DNA from 3 places in the Novosphingobium sp. NPDC080210 genome. Region 1 is predicted to be linked to each of the others. Evidence: predicted binding sites of a transcription regulator. Region 1 holds the regulator's gene; each other region holds the start of a gene.
The links. The regulator LexA, encoded in region 1, represses DNA repair genes until DNA is damaged. The targets are predictions, from matches to a motif close to GTTCCNCNCTTGTTCT.
Positions count from the first base shown of each region.

Region 1 (7,519 bases):
ACACGAAGGCACGAAGAGCTTCTTTCGGGGATCGTCCTTTTATTGGATAATCACGCAAAGCCGCAAAGACGCTAAGATGCCGGACATTCGGCGAAGCCGTGTGAAATACGGACGTAGAATTTGCCGCAACCATTGAGAGGCAAACGCCTTCGGCGACCAGCGCAACACCTTGGCGCCTTCGCGCCTTTGCGTGAGATTATTCCTACGCAACGTTTCGGCTGAAACGCCTTCGTGTCTTCGTGCCTTCGTGTGAGAATCAAACAAAACTCGACACCGCCCGAAAATCCAAGCTAGAGCGCCCCCGAGATGACCGACAAACTAGCAGAAATCTGCGCCACCAAGCGCGAAGAAGTTGCCGCCCGCAAGCCGCTGGCCTCCTGGTCCGACCTCGACGCCAAGGCCGCGCAGCAAACCGCCCCGCGCGGGTTTGAAGCTGCCTTGCGCCGAAAGGCCGAGACCGGCTTCGCCTTGATTGCCGAGATCAAGAAGGCCAGCCCGTCCAAGGGCCTGATCCGCCCCGACTTCGATCCGCCCGCTCACGCCCGAGCCTATCAGGCCGGCGGCGCGGCCTGTCTCTCGATCCTGACCGATGCGCCCTATTTCCAGGGGCATGAGGATTACCTGGTCGCCGCCCGCGCGGCCTGCGACCTGCCGGTCCTGCGCAAGGATTTCATGGTCGACCCCTGGCAAGTGGCTGAGGCCCGCGCCATCGGCGCCGATGCGATCCTGATCATCGTCGCCGCCCTCGACGACGCCCAAATGGCTGAGATCGAAGCGGCTGCGAAGGAACTCGGCATGGACGTTCTGGTCGAAGTGCACGACGAGGCCGAAATGGAACGCGCCGCTCGTCTGAGCAGCCGCCTGATCGGCGTCAACAACCGCGACCTCAAACGGTTCGTGACTGACGTGGCCAACAGCGAACGCCTCGCCCCCCTCGCCCCGGCGGGCACCTTGCTGGTCAGCGAGAGCGGGATCAACGGCCATGCCGACCTGCTCCGCCTGGAAAAGTCCGGCATCCGCACGTTCCTGGTCGGCGAAAGCCTGATGCGGCAAGATGACGTTGAAGCCGCGACCCGCACCTTGCTCAACGGATAGCGCCTGTCCACTGGCGCCGAAAGCTGCAACAAGACGGTCAGACCGATCGACGGAGGAACGATGAGCGAGCTGACCCACCTCGACGAACAGGGCAAGGCGCGCATGGTCGATGTCGGCGCCAAGTCAGAAACGCGCCGCGTGGCCATTGCCGAGGGCCGGATCACCATGTCCGCTCAGGCGCTTACCGCAATCCGTGATGGCGCGGTTCCCAAGGGCGACGTTCTGGCTGCGGCGCGCATCGCCGGCATCATGGCCGCCAAGAAAACCGCCGACCTGATCCCGCTGTGCCACCCCCTCTCGCTCGACGCGGCAACAGTGGACTTCGCCTTTGAAGAGAGCGCCGTGCGCGTGACCGCCAGCGCCTCGCTATCCGGCAAGACCGGTGTGGAAATGGAAGCGCTCACCGCCGCCTCGGTGGCGCTCCTCACCATTTACGACATGGCCAAGGCGGTCGACAAAGGCATGGTCATTTCCGGCATGCGCCTGATCGAAAAGCGCGGCGGGAAGTCCGGAGACTGGCGCGCAGAGGATTGATTGTTCGGAAGGCGTAACTGCTTGACTCGTTCCGAAAGGTTGCTTACTTGTTCCTCATTCGTTCACTGAACGGTGCAGGAACATTCCCGTTCCGGACCGATTCCAACGGAGTGATGCCGGCATGCTGACTCGCAAGCAGCACGAATTGATCCGCTTCATCCAGGCCCGTCTTGAAGAAAGCGGCGTCTCCCCCTCGTTTGAGGAAATGAAGGAGGCTCTGGACCTCAAGTCAAAGTCCGGGGTTCACCGGCTGATTTCCGCCCTGGAAGAACGCGGGTTCATCCGCCGCCTGCCCAATCGGGCCCGGGCGCTGGAAGTGCTGCGTCAGCCCGATGACGTAACGACCAAGGCTCCGGCTCGCGCGGCGAACAGCAACAGCGCGGCAGCTGCCGTGATTCGTCCGCCCGAAGCGCGCCCTGCTCCGGCCAATGACGTGATCGAAATTCCCCTGCACGGCCGGATTGCGGCGGGCGTCCCGATTGAGGCGATGGAAACGTCGGCCACCCTGCCAGTCCCGGCAGCCCTGCTGGGCGCGGGCGATCATTACGCCCTGGAAGTTTCCGGCGATTCGATGATCGAAGCGGGCATTCTGGACGGTGACTATGCCCTGATCCGCCGCACCGATACGGCACGCGATGGCGAAATTGTCGTAGCCCTGGTGCGCGGCGAGGAAGCAACGCTGAAATACCTGCGCCGCGAGAATGGCCGCGTCAGGCTCGATCCCGCCAATGCGGCCTATGAACCGCAGATCTATGATCCGCGCGAAGTGGTGGTCCAGGGCAAGCTGGCCGGATTGCTGCGCCGCTATCACTGATCCGGGGCGCTGCTTGCCTCCTCGGCCGGCAGCGCTTTTGCAGATGGCTGGTTGGCCTGCCTCGGCTTCCACCAGCCATGCTGACCCTGGTCCTCAGCGACGGTGGCGAGCTTCTGCTGGACCAAGTCGATTTTCAGCCCTCCGGTTTGATCGAGCATACGCCGGTCCACCTTTAACCAGCGCGGGCGGCACGATCCCGGCAAGTATCGTCCGGCGATGACGATATCGGCCCGGTCGCAGGCGGCAGCGAGTGCGCGTTCCGGAACAAAATCCGTCCCCCGCCCGATCAGCAAACGCCACGATCTGCCCCTGCGTTCCAGCTTCAGCGCGCAGAAATCAGCATTGCAATTGGCTCCGGGCCATTCCGCAATCGTCCTCGTCGCACCGCTCATGCCCGCACTTTCGAGCAGGTTGTCGCGGGTGTATCCACTTCTGCTGTCGCGCAGCACCAGCAGATCTTCGCCTGCCACGCGTGTAATCCCGACATGTTTTCCGTCGCTGGAGACCAGCAAGTCCGGGGTTCTCACCTGGCTCAGCAAGATCAGTCCGGCCGCGACGGGGACCAAACCCAGCAAGCGGATCCGGCTTTGCCAGAGTGCTAGCCACAAGCCGCCCGCCACGAACAGGGCAAACGCGCCCCTCCCCATGCCCGGCATGGCCGTGACTGCACCGGGCATGGCCGCAACCCAGTGCGCCAGAGCCAGCAGCAGTTCCAGCGACTTGCCCGCCAGCCACCAGAACGGCGCACCGATCCCCACCAGATCGAACAGCAGTGCGAGGGCAATCAGCGGCATCGAAGCCAATGTCGTCAGCGGGATCGCGACGACGTTGGCCAGCGCTCCGTAAACCCCGGCGCGGTGAAAATGGAACAGGACAATCGGCATCAGGGCCAGTTCAATCACCACGCCCGTAATCAGCAGGCCGAACAGGTTACGCGCTCCTTTCGCCAGCCAGCCTTCCTCACGCGGAGCATTGAAGGACCGCATGCCCACAGATCCATGCAAGGCAACGATGGCGATTACCGCTGCAAAGCTCATCTGGAAACTCGGCCCGACGACGGCTTCAGGCCAGAACAGGACGACCAGAAAACCGGCGATGGTGACCATCCGCATCGACAAGGGATCGCGGCCCATGGCGAGGGCGGCGAGGACCAACACGGCCCCGATGCAGGACCGAATCGTCGGCAGTTCCGCGCCGGTCAGCAAGGTATAGCCAATCCCGACCAACGCTCCTGTCCCGGCGGCGACAAGGGGCAAGCGCACCCGCAAGGCCAGCCAGGGCCATAGCGCCAGCAGGCGGATCGCCACGAAGTAGCCTGCCGCCACGACTGCGCTGACATGTAGCCCGCTGACTGACAGCAGGTGCGTCAGCCCGGCGTCGCGCATCGCCTGGTCATCCGCTTCAGCAATGGCCCCGCGATCGCCGCTGGCCAAAGCGGCGGCAATGGTCCCGGCAGAACCGTCCAGATTGGCCCGGACGTGCCCAGAAAGCTGCCGCTGCGCCGCTGCGATGGGGCCGCGCTCTCCTGGCTGGAGGACTTCCACCGGGCCAAGCACGCTGCCTGTGGCGGCGATCCGGCAAACCAGGCGGTGCGGGAAAAGTCATAGCCACCCGGCAGCATCGGCGCAGGCGGCGGGACTAACCGCGCCCGAAGGCGGAGCCGCGCGCCTTTTTCAATCGAACCCTTCGCCTCATCCAGTGGCAGGTTCAGCCGCACCTTGATCGCTCTTGCACCGCCCGGTTCGCGGGTCGCCAGGATCAGGCGCACGCGCTGCTCCGCCGGTTGGTCTTCGCGGTCCAGCACGGTCGCTTCCAGCGTCGCGGCAATGGGCCGCGCAATCGGCCTTGCCCCAACAAGTTCTGCCTTGATCCAGACCAGAGCGCAGCCGAGAGCCACGGCAATGCCCACGACCGCCAGCGACCGGCGCAGGTACGGATAGCGTCCGTCCGCCCGGAAGAATCCGATTGCGGCCAGGGCGATGCCAAGGCCCGCGCCAATGACCGCCCCCCAGTGCCAGGCGCTGGGCGTGATGAACCAGCTGGCGATCCCTGCAATCAGCGCCACAAGGCCCCAGGGCGCAAGGTCGAACCGCGACCGGACAAGGAATCGTTCAACCTGCTCAAGCCCGCTGGACAAGTCGCGAGTCATGCGCCAAGGGCCATGTTGCAGTGCAGCGGTATGCGCCGCATCGCTGCCCATAGGCACCTGCGGCAAAGTTTCGCGACCCATGGCAGTAGATGACAGGAAGGGACGATTGATGGCAAGTGATAGCGTCATGGCGGCAACGGGCGAACCCCGCGGCGTCGTTACGCGGTTTGCCCCCTCGCCCACGGGCTACCTGCACATCGGCGGGGCCCGCACGGCCCTGTTCAACTGGCTGTTTGCACGCCACCATGGCGGGAAGTACCTGCTGCGGATTGAAGATACGGACCGCGCCCGTTCCACCGATTCCGCCATTGAAGCGATTTTCGATGGATTGGAGTGGCTCGGCCTGGGCGGCGATGAGCCCGCGACCTTCCAGTTCGCCCGCTCCGACCGCCATGCCGCAGTCGCGAACGAACTGCTGGCCAATGGCCATGCCTATCGCTGCTACCTGACGCAGGAAGAGCTCCAGGCCCGGCGCGAAGCGGCCCAGGCAGAGCGGCGCACGTTCCGCATTGACAGCGAATGGCGCGATGCAGACCCGGCGACGGCTCCGACAAATCAACCCTTCGTGGTCCGCATCAAGGCCCCGCGCGAAGGCGAGACGGTCATCGAAGACCTCGTCCAGGGCCGCGTCGCGGTGCAGAACGCGGAGCTTGACGATTTCGTCCTGCTCCGTTCGGACGGTACGCCGACCTATATGCTGGCCGTCGTGGTGGACGACCATGACATGGGCGTAACCCACGTGATCCGCGGCGACGACCACCTTAACAACGCATTCCGCCAGCTGGCGATTATCCGCGCGATGGGCTGGCCCGAACCGGCCTATGGCCATGTTCCGCTGATCCATGGCCACGACGGGGCCAAGCTTTCCAAGCGTCACGGCGCGCTGGGCGTCGATGCCTATCGCGACGAGATGGGCGTACTGCCTGAAGCGCTGTTCAACTATCTGCTGCGTCTCGGCTGGGGCCACGGCGATGACGAGATCATCAGCCGCGATCAGGCGGTTGAATGGTTCGATATCGCCCATGTCGGCAAGAGCCCGTCGCGGTTCGACCTGGCCAAGCTGCTCAACCTGAACGCGCACTACCTGCGCGAGGCTGACGATGCGCGGCTGGCAGAGCTGGTCGCCGCGAAGCTGACGGCTGATGTCGACCTGAACCTGCTGACCCAGGCCATGCCGGTGCTGAAGGTCCGTGCCAAGGACGTGAACGAACTGGCTGCCAGTTCCGCCTTCCTCTTTGCCGAGCGTCCGCTGGCGATCGAGGAAAAGGCCCAGGCACTGCTGACCGACGATGCCCGCGCGCTGCTCGGCAGCATCCACGCCCGGATCGCGGCATTGGACGAATGGGCAATTGACACGCTTGAGGCAAGTTTGAAGGCTATGGCCGAAGAACTTGGGCTTGGACTCGGAAAGCTTGCGCAACCCCTTCGGGCCGCGCTAACCGGGCAAACGACTTCCCCAGGTATTTTTGACGTTCTGGTCCTGCTCGGCCGGGAAGAAAGTCTGGCCCGGATCGGTGCCCAGGCCTCGGTCGATGCAGGCAAAGTTTGAGGAGGTAGCTAAGGTGGGCAATACGGTTAAACTCGGCGCCGGTTCTGGCGAAACGGAATATCCCGTCCTTTCGGGCAGCGTCGGGCCGGATGTCATCGACATCCGCAAGCTCTATGGCCAGACGGGCATGTTCACCTATGACCCGGGCTTCACCTCGACGGCATCGTGCGAAAGCGCGCTGACCTATATCGACGGTGACGAAGGCGTCCTGCTGCACCGCGGCTATCCGATCGGCCAGCTGGCGGAACATTCCAGCTTCATGGAAGTCAGCTACCTGCTGCTGAACGGCGAACTGCCCAGCAAGGCTGAACTTGACCAGTTCACCAATACCATCACCCGCCACACCATGGTGCATGAACAGCTGACCAGCTTCTACAGCGGCTTCCGCCGCGATGCACACCCGATGGCCGTGATGTGCGGCGTAGTCGGCGCGCTTTCGGCGTTCTACCACGATTCCACCGACATTTCGGATCCGGTGCAGCGCAAGATCGCCAGCCACCGCCTGATCGCCAAGATGCCGACCATCGCGGCCATGGCCTACAAGTATTCGGTGGGGCAGCCGTTCCTCTATCCGGACAACAACCTGTCCTACACCGGCAACTTCCTGCGCATGACCTTCGGCGTGCCGGCTGAAGAATACGAAGTGATCCCGGCAGTCGAAAAGGCCATGGACCGCATCTTCATCCTTCATGCCGACCATGAACAGAACGCATCGACCAGCACCGTCCGTCTGGCCGGCTCGTCGGGCGCCAATCCCTTTGCCTGCATCGCTGCCGGTATTGCCTGCCTGTGGGGTCCTGCCCACGGCGGCGCGAACGAAGCCGCGCTCAACATGCTCAAGGAAATCGGCACGCCGGACAAGATCCCGCACTATATCGAGCGCGCCAAGGACAAGAACGATCCGTTCCGCCTGATGGGCTTCGGTCACCGCGTCTACAAGAACTACGACCCGCGCGCGACCGTCATGCAGAAGACCGTGCGCGAAGTGTTCGACGCGCTGAAGGTCAACGATCCGCTGTTCGAAACCGCGCTGCGCCTGGAAGAGATCGCCCTGAACGATCCCTACTTCGTGGAAAAGAAGCTGTTCCCGAACGTGGACTTCTATTCGGGCATCATCCTTTCGGCGATCGGTTTCCCGACCACCATGTTCACCGTGCTGTTCGCCCTGGCCCGCACCGTCGGCTGGGTTGCGCAGTGGAACGAAATGATCAGCGATCCAGGCCAGAAGATCGGCCGTCCGCGCCAGCTCTACACCGGCCCGACGCAGCGCGATTACGTACCGCTCGACAAGCGCTGATCGCGCGCCCGCTTTCGGCACCCTGCTTCCCGGTGATGCAGGGCCGGAACGGTGGCGGCAAATCTGATAAAAGGGAAAAGC
Region 1 is NZ_JBNNWL010000001.1:479,869-487,387, reverse strand. It holds gene trpC (indole-3-glycerol phosphate synthase TrpC) at 307-1,095, shown strand; gene moaC (cyclic pyranopterin monophosphate synthase MoaC) at 1,156-1,629, shown strand; gene lexA (transcriptional repressor LexA) at 1,751-2,443, shown strand; gene ACQKOE_RS02330 (ComEC/Rec2 family competence protein) at 2,437-3,828, opposite strand; gene ACQKOE_RS02325 (DUF4131 domain-containing protein) at 3,810-4,673, opposite strand; gene gltX (glutamate--tRNA ligase) at 4,702-6,141, shown strand; gene ACQKOE_RS02315 (citrate synthase) at 6,155-7,438, shown strand.

Region 2 (7,519 bases), on a different contig from region 1:
TCGGGGCCGAGGTCGATGATCCAGTCGGCGACCTTGATCACATCCAGGTTGTGTTCGATCACCACGACCGAATTGCCCTGGTCGACCAGCCGTTGCAGCACTTCGAGCAGCTTGCGCACGTCTTCGAAGTGGAGGCCGGTGGTGGGCTCGTCCAGGATGTAGAGCGTCTGTCCGGTGGAGCGGCGGCTGAGTTCCTTGGCCAGTTTCACCCGCTGCGCCTCGCCCCCGGACAGGGTGGTGGCCTGCTGGCCGACCTTGACATAGCCCAGGCCGACTTCGTTCAGCATGTGCATCTTGTCGCGGATCGGGGGCACGGCCTTGAAGAACTCTTCCGCGTCCTCGATCGTCATGTCGAGCACGTCGGCGATGGAGTGGCCCTTGAACTTCACTTCCAGCGTTTCGCGGTTGTAGCGCTTGCCGCCGCATTCCTCGCACGTCACGTAAACGTCGGGCAGGAAGTGCATTTCGATCTTGATCAGGCCGTCGCCCTGGCACGCCTCGCACCGTCCGCCCTTGACGTTGAAGCTGAACCGTCCGGCCTTGTACCCGCGCGCGGCGCTTTCCGGCAGCCCGGCGAACCAGTCGCGGATCTGGGTGAAGGCGCCGGTATAGGTGGCCGGGTTGGAGCGCGGGGTGCGGCCGATGGGCGACTGGTCGATCTCGATCACCTTGTCGCAATGTTCCAGGCCAGTGATCCTGTCATGCGGACCGGCGATGACGCGCGCGCCGTTGAGTGCGCGGGCGGCGCCGGCATAGAGCGTGTCGAGCGTCAGGCTGGACTTGCCGCTGCCGGACAGGCCGGTGATGCAAGTGAAAGTGCCGAGCGGAATGCTGACCGTCACGTCCTTCAGGTTGTTGGCCCGCGCGCCGTGGACGGTGATCTGCTTGCCATTGCCCTTGCGGCGCGTCTGCGGAACCTCGATTTTCCGCGCGCCGGACAGATATTGTCCGGTCAGGCTGGCCTTGCTTTTCAGGATGTCCTTCAGGGTGCCCTGGGCGACGATCTCTCCCCCATGGACGCCCGCGCCTGGGCCAAGATCGACGATGTGGTCGGCGTGGCGGATCGCGTCCTCGTCATGCTCGACCACGATCACCGTATTGCCCAGGTCGCGCAGGCGTTTCAGCGTTTCGAGCAGGCGGTCGTTGTCGCGCTGGTGCAGGCCGATGGAGGGTTCGTCGAGCACGTAGAGCACGCCGGACAGGCCGGAGCCGATCTGGCTGGCAAGGCGGATGCGCTGGCTCTCTCCGCCGGACAGGGTGCCGCTGGTACGGTCAAGGTTGAGGTAATCGAGCCCGACATTGTTGAGGAAGCCCAGCCGCTCGTTGATCTCTTTGAGGATCGCCTTGGCAATCTGCTGCTGGGTGGGGGTCAGCCGGTCGTGCAGGTCCTCGAACCAGCCGACTGCGGCGGCGACCGAGAAGCGGGTGACGGTGGAAATGTCCTCGCCCGCGACCTTGACCGCCAGCGCCTCGGGCTTGAGCCGCTTGCCGTGGCAGGTTTCGCAGGGCTGCGCGGTCTGGAACTTGGCCAGCTCCTCGCGCATCCAGGCGCTTTCGGTTTGCAGCATGCGGCGGTTGAGGTTGCCGATCACGCCTTCGAACGCCTTGCGCACGGTGTAGCTCTTCTTGCCGTCGGTGAAGGTCAGCGGGACCGGCATGCCCGCCGTGCCGTGGAGGATCACCACCTTCACCTCGCCCGGCAGCGCGTCCCACGGGGTTTCCAGGCTGAAGCCGAATTCGGCGGCCAGGCTGGAGAGGACCTGCATGTAATAGGGCGACGGCGGGTTGCTCTTGGCCCAGGGGACGATGGCCCCCTGCTTCAGGCTGAGATGCTCGTTCGGGACCACCAGCTGCGGATCGAACAGCAGCTTTTCGCCCAGGCCGTCGCAGGCCGGGCAGGCGCCCATCGGCGCGTTGAAGCTGAACAGGCGCGGCTCAAGGCTTTCGATGGTGAAGCCGGAGACCGGGCAGGCGAACTTTTCGCTGAAGACGATGCGGTTGGCGGGCAGGCCTGCGCCCTGCATCCCCCCCTCCCGCTTGCGGGAGGGGTCGGGGGTGGGCCCTTGCTGGTCCTCGGACTGGCCCACCCCTAGCCCCTCCCGCAAGCGGGAGGGGGACTGGTTGGCCAGCTCCGCCACGGTCGTATCCGCCAGGTCCAGGTAGGCCAGCCCCTCGGCCAGCTTCAGCGCCTGTTCGAAGCTGTCGGCCAGGCGCGTCTCGATCCCTTCGCGCACGGCGATGCGGTCCACCACGACCTCAATGTCGTGCTTGTACTTCTTGTCGAGCGCGGGGGCTTCCTCGATCGCGTAGAATTCGCCGTCGATCCGCACGCGGGTGTAGCCGGCCTTCTGCCATTCGGCGAGTTCCTTGCGGTATTCGCCCTTGCGCCCACGCACCACCGGGGCGAGCAGGTAGGCGCGCGTTCCTTCCGGCAGGGCCATGACGCGGTCGACCATCTGGCTGACGGTCTGGGCGCTGATCGGCTCGCCCGTGGCCGGGCTGTAGGGCACGCCGACGCGGGCCCAGAGCAGGCGCATGTAGTCATAGATCTCGGTCACCGTCGCCACGGTCGAGCGCGGGTTGCGGCTGGTGGTCTTCTGCTCGATGGAAATGGCCGGGGAGAGGCCGTCGATATGCTCGACATCCGGCTTCTGCATCATTTCCAGGAACTGGCGCGCATAGGCTGAGAGGCTTTCGACATAGCGGCGCTGCCCTTCGGCATAGATCGTGTCGAAAGCCAGGCTGGACTTGCCGCTGCCGGAAAGGCCAGTGATAACAATCAGCTTGTCGCGCGGCAGCGAAACGTCGAAGCCCTTGAGGTTATGCTCGCGCGCGCCGCGGACGGTGATGTGGGTAAGGCTCATGCCCTGGCTGTTCCAGATTTGTTCGATTCGGGCAAGCTGACTGCACCTTCGGGCACGCTGGCCCGCCCCCTTCCACCAACGCCCGTTTCCACTCGGCAGACGACATTGACTCACCCGCCCCTGCGCGCGAGGCAGGGCGCAGTTTTGCGGAGCGGCTGGGCGGACCACGCTATCGGCCAGATCACGCTATCGGAGAGTCGTACCATGAAATCACGTTTCCTCATCGCCGGCGCTGCGCTTGCCGCCCTGGCCGTTCCCTTTGCTACCAGCCAGGTGATTGCCCAGGCGGCGCAGACCACTGCGGGCAAGGCCGTGATCGGCACCTGGGGCATCGACCTTTCGGGGCAGGACACCGCCGTGAAGGCCGGCGACGACTTCTTCCGCTTTGCCTCGGGCAAGTGGGAGGACAAGACCGAGATCCCGTCGGACCGCCCGGCAGTCGGATCGTTCAACGACCTGCGCGAAACGACGCAGGAACAGGTCAAGCAGCTGATCACAGCCGCACCGGCAAACAGCAAGGTCGGCGCTTTCTACGCCAGCTTCATGGATGAAGCCGCGCTGGAAAAGATCGGCGTGGCCCCGCTGAAGCGCGACATCGCGGCGATGAACGCGATCACCAGCAAGAGCCAGTTCGCCCGCTTCATGGGCGAATCCAATGGCAAGTTCGGCATCTCGCTGGTCGATTACGGCGTCAGCTCGGACACGGCCAACCCGGAACTCAACGTCCTGTACCTCGGCCAGGGCGGCATCGGCATGCCGGAACGCGAATACTACCTGTCGGACCAGTTCAAGCCGCAGCGCGACGCCTATCGCGCCTATATCGTGCGCACCATGACCACGCTGGGCTATCCCGACCCGGCCAAGGCGGCCGACACGATCATGGGCTTTGAAACCGAACTGGCCTACAAGAGCTGGAAGATCGCCGACCGCCGCATGATCGAAAAGGTCAACAACCCGATGAGCAGCGCCGAACTGGCCGCCTATGCTCCGGGGCTGGACTGGAACGCCTTCTTCGCCGGGGCCAAGGTGCCCGCGCAAAAGCGGATGATCGTGGGCGAAAACACCGCGATCAAGGCCCATGCCAAGGTCTTTGCCGAAACCCCGCTGGCCACGCTGAAGCTGTGGCAGGCCTTCCACATGGCCGACCAGGCCGCGCCCTACCTGAACAAGGCAATGGTCGACAGCCGGTTCGAATATACCAAGACCATTTCCGGCGTGAGCGAGAACCGCCCCCGCTGGAAGCGCGGGGTCGATCTGGTCGGCGGTTCGCTGGGCGAACTGGTCGGGCAGGATTACGTCGCGAAGTACTTCCCGCCTTCGTCCAAGGCGAAGATGGAAAAGCTGGTCGCCAACCTGAAGATCTCGATGGCCGACCGGATCAAGAACAACACCTGGATGAGCGAGCCGACCAAGGCCGCTGCCCTGGAAAAGCTTCAGAAGATGGACGTCATGGTCGGCTATCCCGACAAGTGGCGGTCCTATGACGGGCTGAACATCGTTCCGGGCGACCTTTATGGCAACGTCCAGCGCGCGGGCAAGTTCAACGCGGCCTACAACATGGCCGACCTGGGCAAGCCGGTGGACCGCAAGAAGTGGGCGATGAACCCGCAGACCGTGAACGCCTATAACGGCGGGCTGGAAAACAAGATCGTGTTCCCGGCGGGCATCCTGCAAGCGCCGTTCTTTGATCCCAATGCCGACGATGCGGTCAACTATGGCGCGATCGGCGGCGTGATCGGTCACGAGATCATCCACGGCTTTGACGATCAGGGCCGCAAGATCGACGCCACCGGCGCGGTGCGCGACTGGTGGACGGCCGAGGACGCGAAGCGCTTTGAAGAACAGGCCAAGATCTTCGGCGCGCAATATGCCGCGTTCGAAGTGGTCCCCGGCGCGTTCATCAACCCGGACCTGACCATGGGTGAGAACATCGCCGACCTGGGCGGCATTTCGGTGGCACAGGAAGCCTATCACGCCTCGCTGGGCGGCAATTCCGCGCCGGTGATCGATGGCCTGACCGGCGATCAGCGCCTGTTCCTGGCCTGGGCGCAGGTCTGGCGGGCCAAGGCGCGCGAAGCTTCGCTGCGCAACCAGGTCGCCACCGATCCGCACAGCCCGGCCAAGTACCGCGCCTTCGCGCCGCTGCGCAATGTCGATGGCTGGTACGCCGCCTTCAACGTGCAGCCGGGCGAGAAGCTTTACATCGCACCGGAAAAGCGCGCGCGCCTTTGGTAATCCGGGCACGCGTTCAGTTGCCAGTCACAGGGGGCGGCGTTTACGCTGCCCCCAATGCTTTTCTCCCCGTGAGGACCTGATCCATGCGTAATCTCTCTCTCGTTTCCCTGTCCGCCCTGGCCCTGGCCGGCTGCGCCGCGTCCAACGCCCAGCCCGCCTCCACCGTCGCCGCTGCGGAAGCACCCGCTGCCTATGCCCCGGTGATCCCCAAGGGCACCGGCATCTTTGCCGAGCCGTCGACCCTGCCCTTCCAGGCCCCGGACTTCTCGAAGATCCAGGAAAGCGACTACGAACCAGCCATTGAGCAGGGCATTGCCATCTGGCTGGCGGAAGTGGACGCGATTGCGAACAACCCCGCCGCGCCGACCTTTGAAAACACGCTGGAGGCGCTGGAGCGTTCCGGCTCCATGCTGAGCCGCGTCTATGCAGTGTTCAGCGCCCTCACCTCGGCCAACACCAACGACAACCTGGATGCGATCGACAGCCGCACCTCGCCCAAGCTGACCGCGGCGCGCGATTCCATCACGCTCAACCCCAAGCTCTTTGCCCGGATCAAGACGCTCTATGATGCGCGCGATACCCTGAACCTCGCGCCGGACCAGCTGCAGGTCCTGACCCTGACTTACGAGAACATGGTCCGCAACGGCGCGAACCTGTCCGATGCGGACAAGGCGGCGCTCACCGAAATCAACAGCCAGCTGTCCAGCCTGCAAACCGAATTCGGCCAGAAGCTGACCAAGGGCACCAAGGACGGTGCGCTGGTGGTCAATGACCGCAAGGCGCTCGCCGGGCTTTCGGCAGCGGACATTGCGGCGGCGGAGAAGGCCGCAGCGGATCGCGGCTTGCCCAAGGGCAGCTATGTTCTGTCGATGCAGAACACGACGCAGCAGCCGCTGCTGCCTTCGCTGACCAACCGCGCCACCCGGCAGGCCCTGTTTGAAAAGGCCTGGAACCGCTCGGAACGCGGGGATGCCAACGACACCCGCGCGCTGATCGTCAAGCTGGCGGAGCTGCGCGCCAAGAAGGCCAAGCTGCTCGGCTTTGACACCTATGCCGCCTATTCGCTGTCGGACCAGATGGCCAAGACCCCGGAAAAGGCGCTGACCTTCCTGGAAAGCTTTGCCCCGGCCCTGGGCGCGGCGCAAAAGAAGGACGCGGATGACCTGAACGCCCTGATCAAGAAGCAGGGCGGCAAGTTCACGGTCACTCCGGCAGACTGGGACTACTATGCCGAGCAGCTGCGCAAGCAGCGCTATGCGCTCGACCAGAATGAAGTGAAGCCCTATCTGGAAATCACCAATGTCCTGGAAAACGGCGTGTTCTTCGCCGCGAACCAGCTTTACGGGCTGACCTTCAAGAAGCGCACCGACATCCCGGTCTATCACCCGGACGTGACCGTTTACACCGTCTACGATGCCGACGGCAGCGAACTGGCGCTGTTCTATTTCGACCCGTGGAAGCGCGACAACAAGTCGGGCGGCGCATGGATGTCGAACTTCGTCGACCAGAACGGCCTGACCGGGACCAAGCCGGTGGTGTTCAACGTGTCGAACTATACCAAGCCTGCGCCGGGCCAGCCGGCCCTGGTCACCTGGGACGATGCCAACACCATGTTCCACGAATTCGGCCATGCCCTGCACGGCATGCTGTCGAACCAGCGCTACCCCTCGATCGCCGGGACCAACACGGCGCGCGACTTCGTGGAATTCCCCAGCCAGTTCAATGAAAACTTCATGACCGAACCCAAGGTGCTGGCGAACTTTGCCAAGCACTACAAGACTGGCGAACCGATGCCCGCCGCTCTGGTCGCCAAGATCGAGAAGGCCAGCACGTTCAACCAGGGTTATGCCCTGGGCGAAGTGATGACCGCCGCGCTGCTCGACATGAAGTGGCACACCCTGCCCGCCGGTTCGACGCCGAGCGACGTCAATGCCTATGAAAAGGCGGCGCTGGCCGCGCTGGATGCCAAGGGCCTGCACACCGAACTGGTCCCGCCGCGTTACCGCACCAGCTATTTCCGCCACATCTGGGGCGGCGGCTATGCGGCTGGCTACTACGCCTATAGCTGGACCGAAATGCTCGATCACGATGCCTACGCCTGGTTCAAGGAAAACGGCGGGATGACCCGCGCGAACGGCCAGCACATCCGCGATACCATCCTGTCCAAGGGCCACAGCCAGGACTATTCGGTGATGTATCGCAACTTCGCGGGCCGCGAACCCAGCGTCGAACCTATGCTGAAGGCACGCGGATTGAAGTAAAAAGGATTATACTCCCCGGTCCGCCGGGGAGGATTTTTCTGGCGCCGGGGCCTGCAAGGCACTAACTCCCCCGGCCATGAGCACACGTCAGGTTTCAGATCGCAACGATCCCGTCATCGAAAGCCGCGACCAGCTGGTTGCGCCGATGATCAAAGGCGA
Region 2 is NZ_JBNNWL010000005.1:135,608-143,126, reverse strand. It holds gene uvrA (excinuclease ABC subunit UvrA) at 1-2,864, opposite strand, end outside; gene ACQKOE_RS14230 (M13 family metallopeptidase) at 3,069-5,099, shown strand; gene ACQKOE_RS14225 (M3 family metallopeptidase) at 5,183-7,360, shown strand; gene ACQKOE_RS14220 (glutamate--cysteine ligase) at 7,437-7,519, shown strand, end outside.
Region 2: uvrA (excinuclease ABC subunit UvrA) is a predicted target of LexA. The motif match lies at 2,874-2,889, and genes of this name have one in related genera.

Region 3 (7,519 bases), 410 kb from region 1:
AACCATCGCCCCCGTTCGTCCTGAGCAGCCGTGTCGATGGACCGCGCAAAACGCCGTGGTTCGAGACGGAACCTCAGCCTGCGGCTTCGGCCCCTCCTCACCACGAGCGGGTTAAACTGACTGGGGGTTTTCCTTGGCCACGGCCACCCCGATCAAGGTCGCCAGTCCTGCCAGCGAGAGCAGCAGGCCAACCTGTCCGCCCTGCCCCAGTTCGGCCATCTTCTGCGCGCCGATGGGGGTCAGCGCTCCGCCGACGATCCCGCCGACGTTGAAGGCCAGCGAAATTCCGCTGTAGCGCACGGTCACGGGAAATAGCGTCGGCAGCCATGAACCCAGCGGGCCGTAGACGAAGCCCATGACCATCAGCGCGACCGACAGCGTGACGAAGATCACCAGCAGTGAACCCGACGTCAGCCCCGCGCCGAATACCGCGCCGAGCACGATGGTCATGACCCCGCCCAGCAGCATGACCGCGCGCGGACTGGTCTGATCGGCGCGGATCACCGCCAGCAGGATGCCCAGCGCAAAGAAGCAGTTGGCCCCCAGTTGCACCGCCAGGAACGTCTCGCGCGAATAGCCCAGCGCGGTCGTCCCCTGGGCAAGCGCATAGGCGGTCGAGAGGTAGAAGATCGCAAAGCAGGCAATCGCCCCGGCCGTGCCCGCCAGCACTGCGCCAAGGTGATGCTTGAACAGGACCGCGACCGGCACGGCGGGCGGCGGCTTGCGGTGCAGCGCCTCGCGGAAGGCCGGAGTCTCCGCAATCCGCAGCCGCACCCACAGACCCAAGCCCACCAGCACGGCGCTGGCCACGAATGGAATGCGCCAGCCCCAGGCCCGGAAATCCGCATCGGAGAGGAACAGGCCAAGCAGCAGGAACAGGCCATTCGCGGCCAGAAAGCCCACCGGCGCGCCGAACTGCGGGGCCGAACCGAACCGCGCTTCCCACCCCTTCGGGGCATATTCCACCGCCAGCAGCGATGCCCCGCCCCATTCGCCGCCCAGCCCGAAGCCCTGGCCAAAGCGCAGAATGCACAGCAGCAGCGGCGCGACCCAGCCGACCATCGCATAGGTCGGCAGGAAGGCGATCAGCAGGGTGGAAACGCCCATCAGCATCAGCGAGGCGACCAGCGTCGACTTGCGCCCGATCCGGTCGCCGTAATGGCCGAACACGATCGCGCCGACGGGCCGGGCAAAAAAGGCCAGCCCAAAGCTCATGAAAGCGAACATCGTCTGCGCCGCGGTGCTTTCCGCGGGAAAGAACAGCGGACCAAACACCAGCGCCGCCGCCGTGGCGTAGATGTAGAAGTCATAGAATTCGACCGCCGTGCCGGTAAGCGAGGCGGTCAGAATACGGGCGTGTTGGCGAACCGGATGCATGGGCGCATCTGGTTGCGGCCCATCGCCCTCAAGTCAAACGAAAAGGGCGCCGGACCCGGGACCAGTCCGGGCCGACGCCCCTCGCGCGTGTCCCGCGGGACCAGTTCGGGTTACACGCCGCCAGGATTGCGGCAGCTGTCCTGCCGCTTCTTGGTGCAAACCGGATAGACCTTGTTCATCGCCTCTGGCGGCGGGGGAGTCAGTGCGCCCTTGTAGGGTCCGGCGCGATAGGCCGGATCGGCAGGCCGTGCTGGCGGGACCGCGTCGGATGCACTGGCCGGATTGGGCGGCGTGGCCGAAGGAACGCCCAGTCCCGGCGGGTTTGCCTGAATGACCGTGGGGTCTGCTGGGGTGGCGGGAGTGGCGGGGGTTGCGGGTTCTGCCGGGGTCGCCGGTTCAACGCCGGGGTCCGCCGGAATTGCGGGGGTGGCAGGCTCTGCCGGAGTGGCGGGCGTTGCAGGCGTCACCGGCGGGGTCGGGTGGCTGTGCTGGGCCAGCACGGGCACGGCGGCCAGCGACACAGCGGCAGCGCCCAGGACAAGCAGGTGCTTCATGGATCTTCCTTTCCTGGTGTGGACCGGAATCGAACGAACGCCCGGAATGCCGGTTCCGGCGCAACGCCCAGCCGCACGGCTCTTGCGCCGAACAGCTTTGTTCCCTAGCTGTTCGCGCGTGCAAGTTCCCATCGATCCCCAATCCGATCCACTGCTGAGCGGGCTGAACCCGCCGCAGCGCGAAGCTGTTCTGACGACCGAAGGCCCGGTGCTGATGCTGGCGGGGGCCGGAACGGGCAAGACTGCGGCGCTGACCGCGCGACTGGCGAATATCGTCCGCAGCCGCCTCGCCTGGCCCAGCGAAATCCTCTGCGTCACCTTTACCAACAAGGCGGCGCGCGAGATGAAGGAACGCGTCGGCCACCTGGTCGGGCCGGCAGTGGAAGGGATGCCGTGGCTTGGCACGTTTCACGCGATTGCGGCCAAGATGCTGCGCCGCCATGCCGAACTCGCCGGGCTGCAAAGCAATTACACGATCATCGATACCGACGATCAGCTGCGCGTGCTCAAGCAGCTGATCCAGGCCGAAGGGCTGGACGAAAAGCGCTGGCCCGCGCGGCAACTGGCCGGCTGCATCGACCGCTGGAAGAACAAGGGCCTGTTGCCAGCGGACCTTTCCGCTGCGGACAGCGAGGCCTATGCCAATGGCCAGGGGCAGAAATTCTACCGGCTCTACCAGGACCGCCTGAAAGCGCTGAACGCCTGCGATTTTGGCGACCTGCTGCTCCACATGCTGAACATCCTGCGCACCAATCGCGAGATTCTGGAGCAGTATCAGCAGCGCTTCAAATATATCATGGTGGACGAATACCAGGACACCAACCAGGTCCAGTACCTGTGGCTGCGCCTGCTGGCCCAGGCGCGCAAGAACATCTGCGTGGTGGGCGACGACGACCAGTCGATCTATTCATGGCGCGGCGCAGAAGTGGCCAATATCCTGCGGTTCGAACAGGATTTTCCTGGCGCGAAAGTGATCAAGCTGGAGCAGAACTATCGCTCCACCCCGGACATCCTCGCCGCCGCATCCGGCCTGATCGACGCCAACAGCGAGCGGCTTGGCAAGACGCTGTGGACCGAGCGGAATGGCGGCGACAAGGTTCGCGTCATCGGCGTCTGGGACGGACCGGAGGAAGCGCGGCGGATCGGCGAGGAAGCGGAACGGCTGGAGGGCGAGGGCGCTTCGCTGGCCACGGTCGCGATCCTGGTCCGCGCGCAGTTCCAGACCCGCGAGTTCGAAGACCGCTTCATCGCCATCGGCCTGCCCTACAAGATCGTGGGCGGCTTCCGCTTTTACGAACGCGCCGAAATCCGCGATGCCCTGGCTTACTTGCGGATCATCTCGCAGCCGAGCGACGACCTGGCGTTCGAGCGGATCTACAATACGCCCAAGCGCGGCCTGGGCGACAAGACGCTGGAAAAGATGCACCGACACGCCCGCGCGCGGGGCGTGCCGCTCAGCCTTGCGGCGGTGGAGATCGCCGACACGGACGAATTGCCCGCCCGCGCCCGCAACACGTTGATCTCGCTGATGCGCGACATTGCCCGCTGGCGCGACCTGGCCAAGCAGACAACGCCTGCGGAACTGGCCCGGACCGTGCTGGACGAAAGCGGCTACACCGCTGCCTTGCAGGCGGAAAAGAGCGCGGAAAGCGCAGGCCGGCTGGAGAACCTGGCCGAACTCGCCCGCGCCATGGAAGAATACGAAACGCTGGGCGATTTCCTCGAACACGTCAGCCTGGTCATGGACAACGAGGCGAACGATGCCGCCGAAAAGCTGACCATCATGACCATCCATGCCGCCAAAGGACTGGAATTCGACCACGTCTTCCTGCCCGGCTGGGAAGAAGGCGTCTTCCCCAGCCAGCGCGCGCTCGACGAAGGGGGGCTGGCCAGCCTGGAGGAGGAACGCCGCCTCGCCTATGTCGCGATCACCCGCGCGCGGCGGCGCTGCACCATCCTGCATGCTGCCAACCGCCGCATCTATGGCCAGTGGACCAGCTCCATCCCCAGCCGCTTCATCGGCGAACTGCCCGACGCTCATATCGAGCAGGAAAGCACGCTGTCTGGCGGGGCCTCGCTGTGGCGGGCGCAGTGGTCGGAGCACGGCGACCCCTTTGCCCACGTCGCGCGGGGCAATACGCGCGGTCCGGGCTGGCAACGCGCGGCAGCGCAAACCTATGACCCCACGCCGCGACGCCTGCCCGAGGCAACCCGCAGCGCGGCCAGCTTTGCCGCCAAGCCGCGCAGCGACGTGGCCATCGGCTCACGCGTGTTCCACGACAAGTTCGGTTACGGCAAGGTAACCGCGCAGGAAGGCAACAAGCTGGAGATCGACTTCGAAACTGCCGGACCCAAGCGGGTGATCGACAGTTTCGTGAAGCTGGCGGACTAGATCGTTCCGTTGACCAGACGGAACTGCGGTGCTGCCTGGCAACGCCGCGAAAGTTCGTCAGGTGCCCGGACGAAAATGGTGTTCTGGCCGCCCCGCCCAACTGGTTGCAAGCGGCGCTTATTCCAGTCGTAGCGGCAGGGCAGGAAACCCGCCGCGCGCATCCGCTCAACCAAATCGCCATCGGAATGGCCGTAGCGCGCACCCGATCCGTTCGTCTCCATCACCACCGCGCGCAGGCCAGGGTTGCTCAGAACTGACTGAGCGCCATCGAGCACGGCCAGCTCGTGTCCCTCCACGTCGATCTTCAGAACCAGCGGGATGCGCGTGCGGCACAGTTCGTCGAGCGTGGTCACCGGAACGGTCACGACCGGCCCGCTCTCCCGCTGCCGCGCGACCCGGTTCATCGTATCCAGCCCGGCGGTGAAAGTCAGCATGCCGGCACTTGCCGATAGCCCGCAGCAACGAAGTTCCACCCGCACACCCAGGGCGTTGAGTGCGATATTGTCGGCAAGGCTGGAGAAGGTCGACGGCACCGGCTCGACCGCAATCGCATCGGCCTGCGCGGCGCCTGCCGCCAGCACCGTATAGCTGCCCACATTGGCCCCGACATCGACGAACAGGTCGCCGGGTCGCAAAACGTGGAGCACAAAGGCCATATCGGCACACTCGTGCAATCCGGTGTACCAGTTGCCCGTCGCCCCGGTCATGCCCCGCCTTACCAGCAGCCGGGTCTCGTTCACGAACGGAAGGACTGCGGCTTGACCAAGAATGCGGCTGGCCAGCTGCCACCGCACGAAACGCGCAACCGCCGCCGCCCTGCCCGTTCGATTGAGCGGGTGCCGAACGATAAATCCTAGCAATTCCAGAAGGTTCAAGTCCGCCCCCTTTAAGCGGCGGACCTAGACCAGGTATTATTGCGGGGTCAATCCAGCCGCAGGGTTAAAGCGCCGAAACACCCAGGAAGCTGGGGACCGGGCCGTTCCACACGCCCGGCTCGTCCACTTCTTCTTCCTCGCGGCGGGATTTGCCGCGCGATTCGGCCCTCGGCGGCTTGGTGCCGTCGCGCTTGGGACGATCCTGGCGCGGCTTTTCGGCGCGTTCTTCGCGGGGGGCTTTGGCTTCGCGCGGTTCCTTGGCGGCGCGCGGCTTTCGCTCGGCGCGTTCCGGCTTTTCAGCCTTGCCCAGATCGACCGTGTAGACCGGGATCTTGCCGCCGGTCAGCTTTTCGACATTCTCGATCGCTTCCTGGTCTTCGGGCGCGACCAGCGTGAAGGCGCGGCCCGTGGCGCCGCCGCGACCGGTGCGGCCGATGCGGTGAACATAGTCGTCCGGGTGCCACGGCGTGTCGAAGTTGAACACGTGCGACACGCCCTTCACGTCCAGACCGCGCGCCGCGACGTCGCTGCAGCACAGGATGTTGATCCCGCCGTCCTTGAACCGGTCCAGCTCGGCAATGCGGGCCGACTGGTCCATGTCGCCGTGGATTTCGCCCGCCGCAAAGCCGTGGCGCTGCAGGCTCTTGGCCAGCTCGCGCACCGTGGTCTTGCGGTTGCAGAAGATCATCGCCGTCTGCACCTCATCCGCCTTGAGCAGGTGACGCAGCACTTCGCGCTTCACGCGGTTGGAAGCCACCGGAACCTTGTGCTGGGCAATGTTGGTGTTGGTCGTCGCCGGACGAGCAACCTCGATATATTTCGGATTGCTCAGGAACTTGTCCGCCAGCTTCTTGATCGGCGGCGGCATGGTCGCGCTGAACAGCAGGGTCTGGCGGTTGGTCGGCAGCTTGGAACAAATCGTCTCGATGTCCGGGATGAAGCCCATGTCGAGCATCCGGTCCGCCTCGTCGATCACCAGCAGGTCGCAGCCGGTCAGCAGGATCTTGCCGCGCTCGAACAGGTCCATCAGGCGGCCGGGCGTGGCGATCAGCACGTCGACGCCGTCGTTCAGTGCCTTGACCTGATCCCCCATCTGCACGCCGCCGATCAGCAGCGCCATCTTCAGGTCGTGGTTCTTGCCATAGGCTTCGAAGTTTTCAGCGACCTGCGCGGCGAGTTCACGAGTCGGTTCCAGGATCAGGCTGCGCGGCATCATCGCGCGGCGACGGCCGTGGGCGAGGATGTCGATCATCGGCAGCACGAAGCTGGCAGTCTTGCCCGTGCCGGTCTGGGCAATGGCGATGAGGTCCTTCATCATCAGGACGCTGGGGATCGCCTGGGCCTGGATCGGCGTGGGCGTATCGTATCCCTTCGCGATGACCGCGTTCAGCAATTCGTCGGACAGGCCGAGATCGGCAAATTTCATGGGCAGTTACAACTGTTAGAAGAGGGACGCGGGCCGAACCGGATGAAGGGTGCTCCAAGCAGCCGCAGGCTTGCCGCGGCCTAGGCGCAAAGGCCTGCAAAAGTCAAGAAAATGCGCCCGCCGCCACCATTTTGGCAGCGATCAATCGTTGATCTGGACGACCTGGCGGAAGCCGCTGACCTGGCAACCCATCCCGCTGCGCGATTGCAAGCGGTCGCGGCCCGCGCAAATCTGGGCATCAGAATTGCGCGCGACGATGAAGCCGGAATAGAATTCGCGGCCCTGGCAGCCCTTCTCCAGCCTGGCCGTGACCATCCGCCGGTCGCGCAGGAACAGCAGCAGGCGCGAATTGTCGATCGGCTGCACCCCGGAAATCGAATCCATCGTCAGGCATTTGCCGATCTTGCGCTCGACAAAGCGCGGGCCGTCGCGCTCAATCTCGCTATCGAAGCGCATGGCATCCAGCGGCATCGGCGCGGGGCGCGGATTGATCCGCACGGTCACGCGTTGCTGGATCGAAACCTGCTCCGCCGCCTGGGGCTGGAACGGATCGAGCGGGAAAGCGGCATCGCGCGGAACTTCCACCACGCCCAGTCCGGGCAGCAAGAGCACCAAGGGTGCCAGGATTTGCGCGATGGTTTGCATGGCCCCGGTCAATAGCGCCCCTGTTTGAACGACCGCTTAACCTCAAGCAGGGCCACTCGGCAAGCTTGCTCGGCAAAGGCTGCCCGGCGGGGACTCGCAACAGGCCCCCGCCCTGTGCCATAGCGCGCAGACGATGAGCCCTGCCGCCGATCCCTTCCTGTCCGAAGCCCTCGCTCTGCTTGGCCCGCGCGGCCTGACCGCCGATGCGGAGCTGATGGAGCCGTGGCTGACCGACTGGCGCGGCCGTTAT
Region 3 is NZ_JBNNWL010000001.1:74,660-82,178, reverse strand. It holds gene ACQKOE_RS00400 (MFS transporter) at 112-1,377, opposite strand; gene ACQKOE_RS00395 (Fe-S oxidoreductase) at 1,488-1,931, opposite strand; gene ACQKOE_RS00390 (ATP-dependent helicase) at 2,050-4,323, shown strand; gene ACQKOE_RS00385 (FkbM family methyltransferase) at 4,320-5,198, opposite strand; gene ACQKOE_RS00380 (DEAD/DEAH box helicase) at 5,263-6,624, opposite strand; gene ACQKOE_RS00375 (hypothetical protein) at 6,766-7,269, opposite strand; gene ACQKOE_RS00370 (FAD-binding oxidoreductase) at 7,403-7,519, shown strand, end outside.
Region 3: ACQKOE_RS00390 (ATP-dependent helicase) is a predicted target of LexA. The motif match lies at 2,031-2,046, and genes of this name have one in related genera.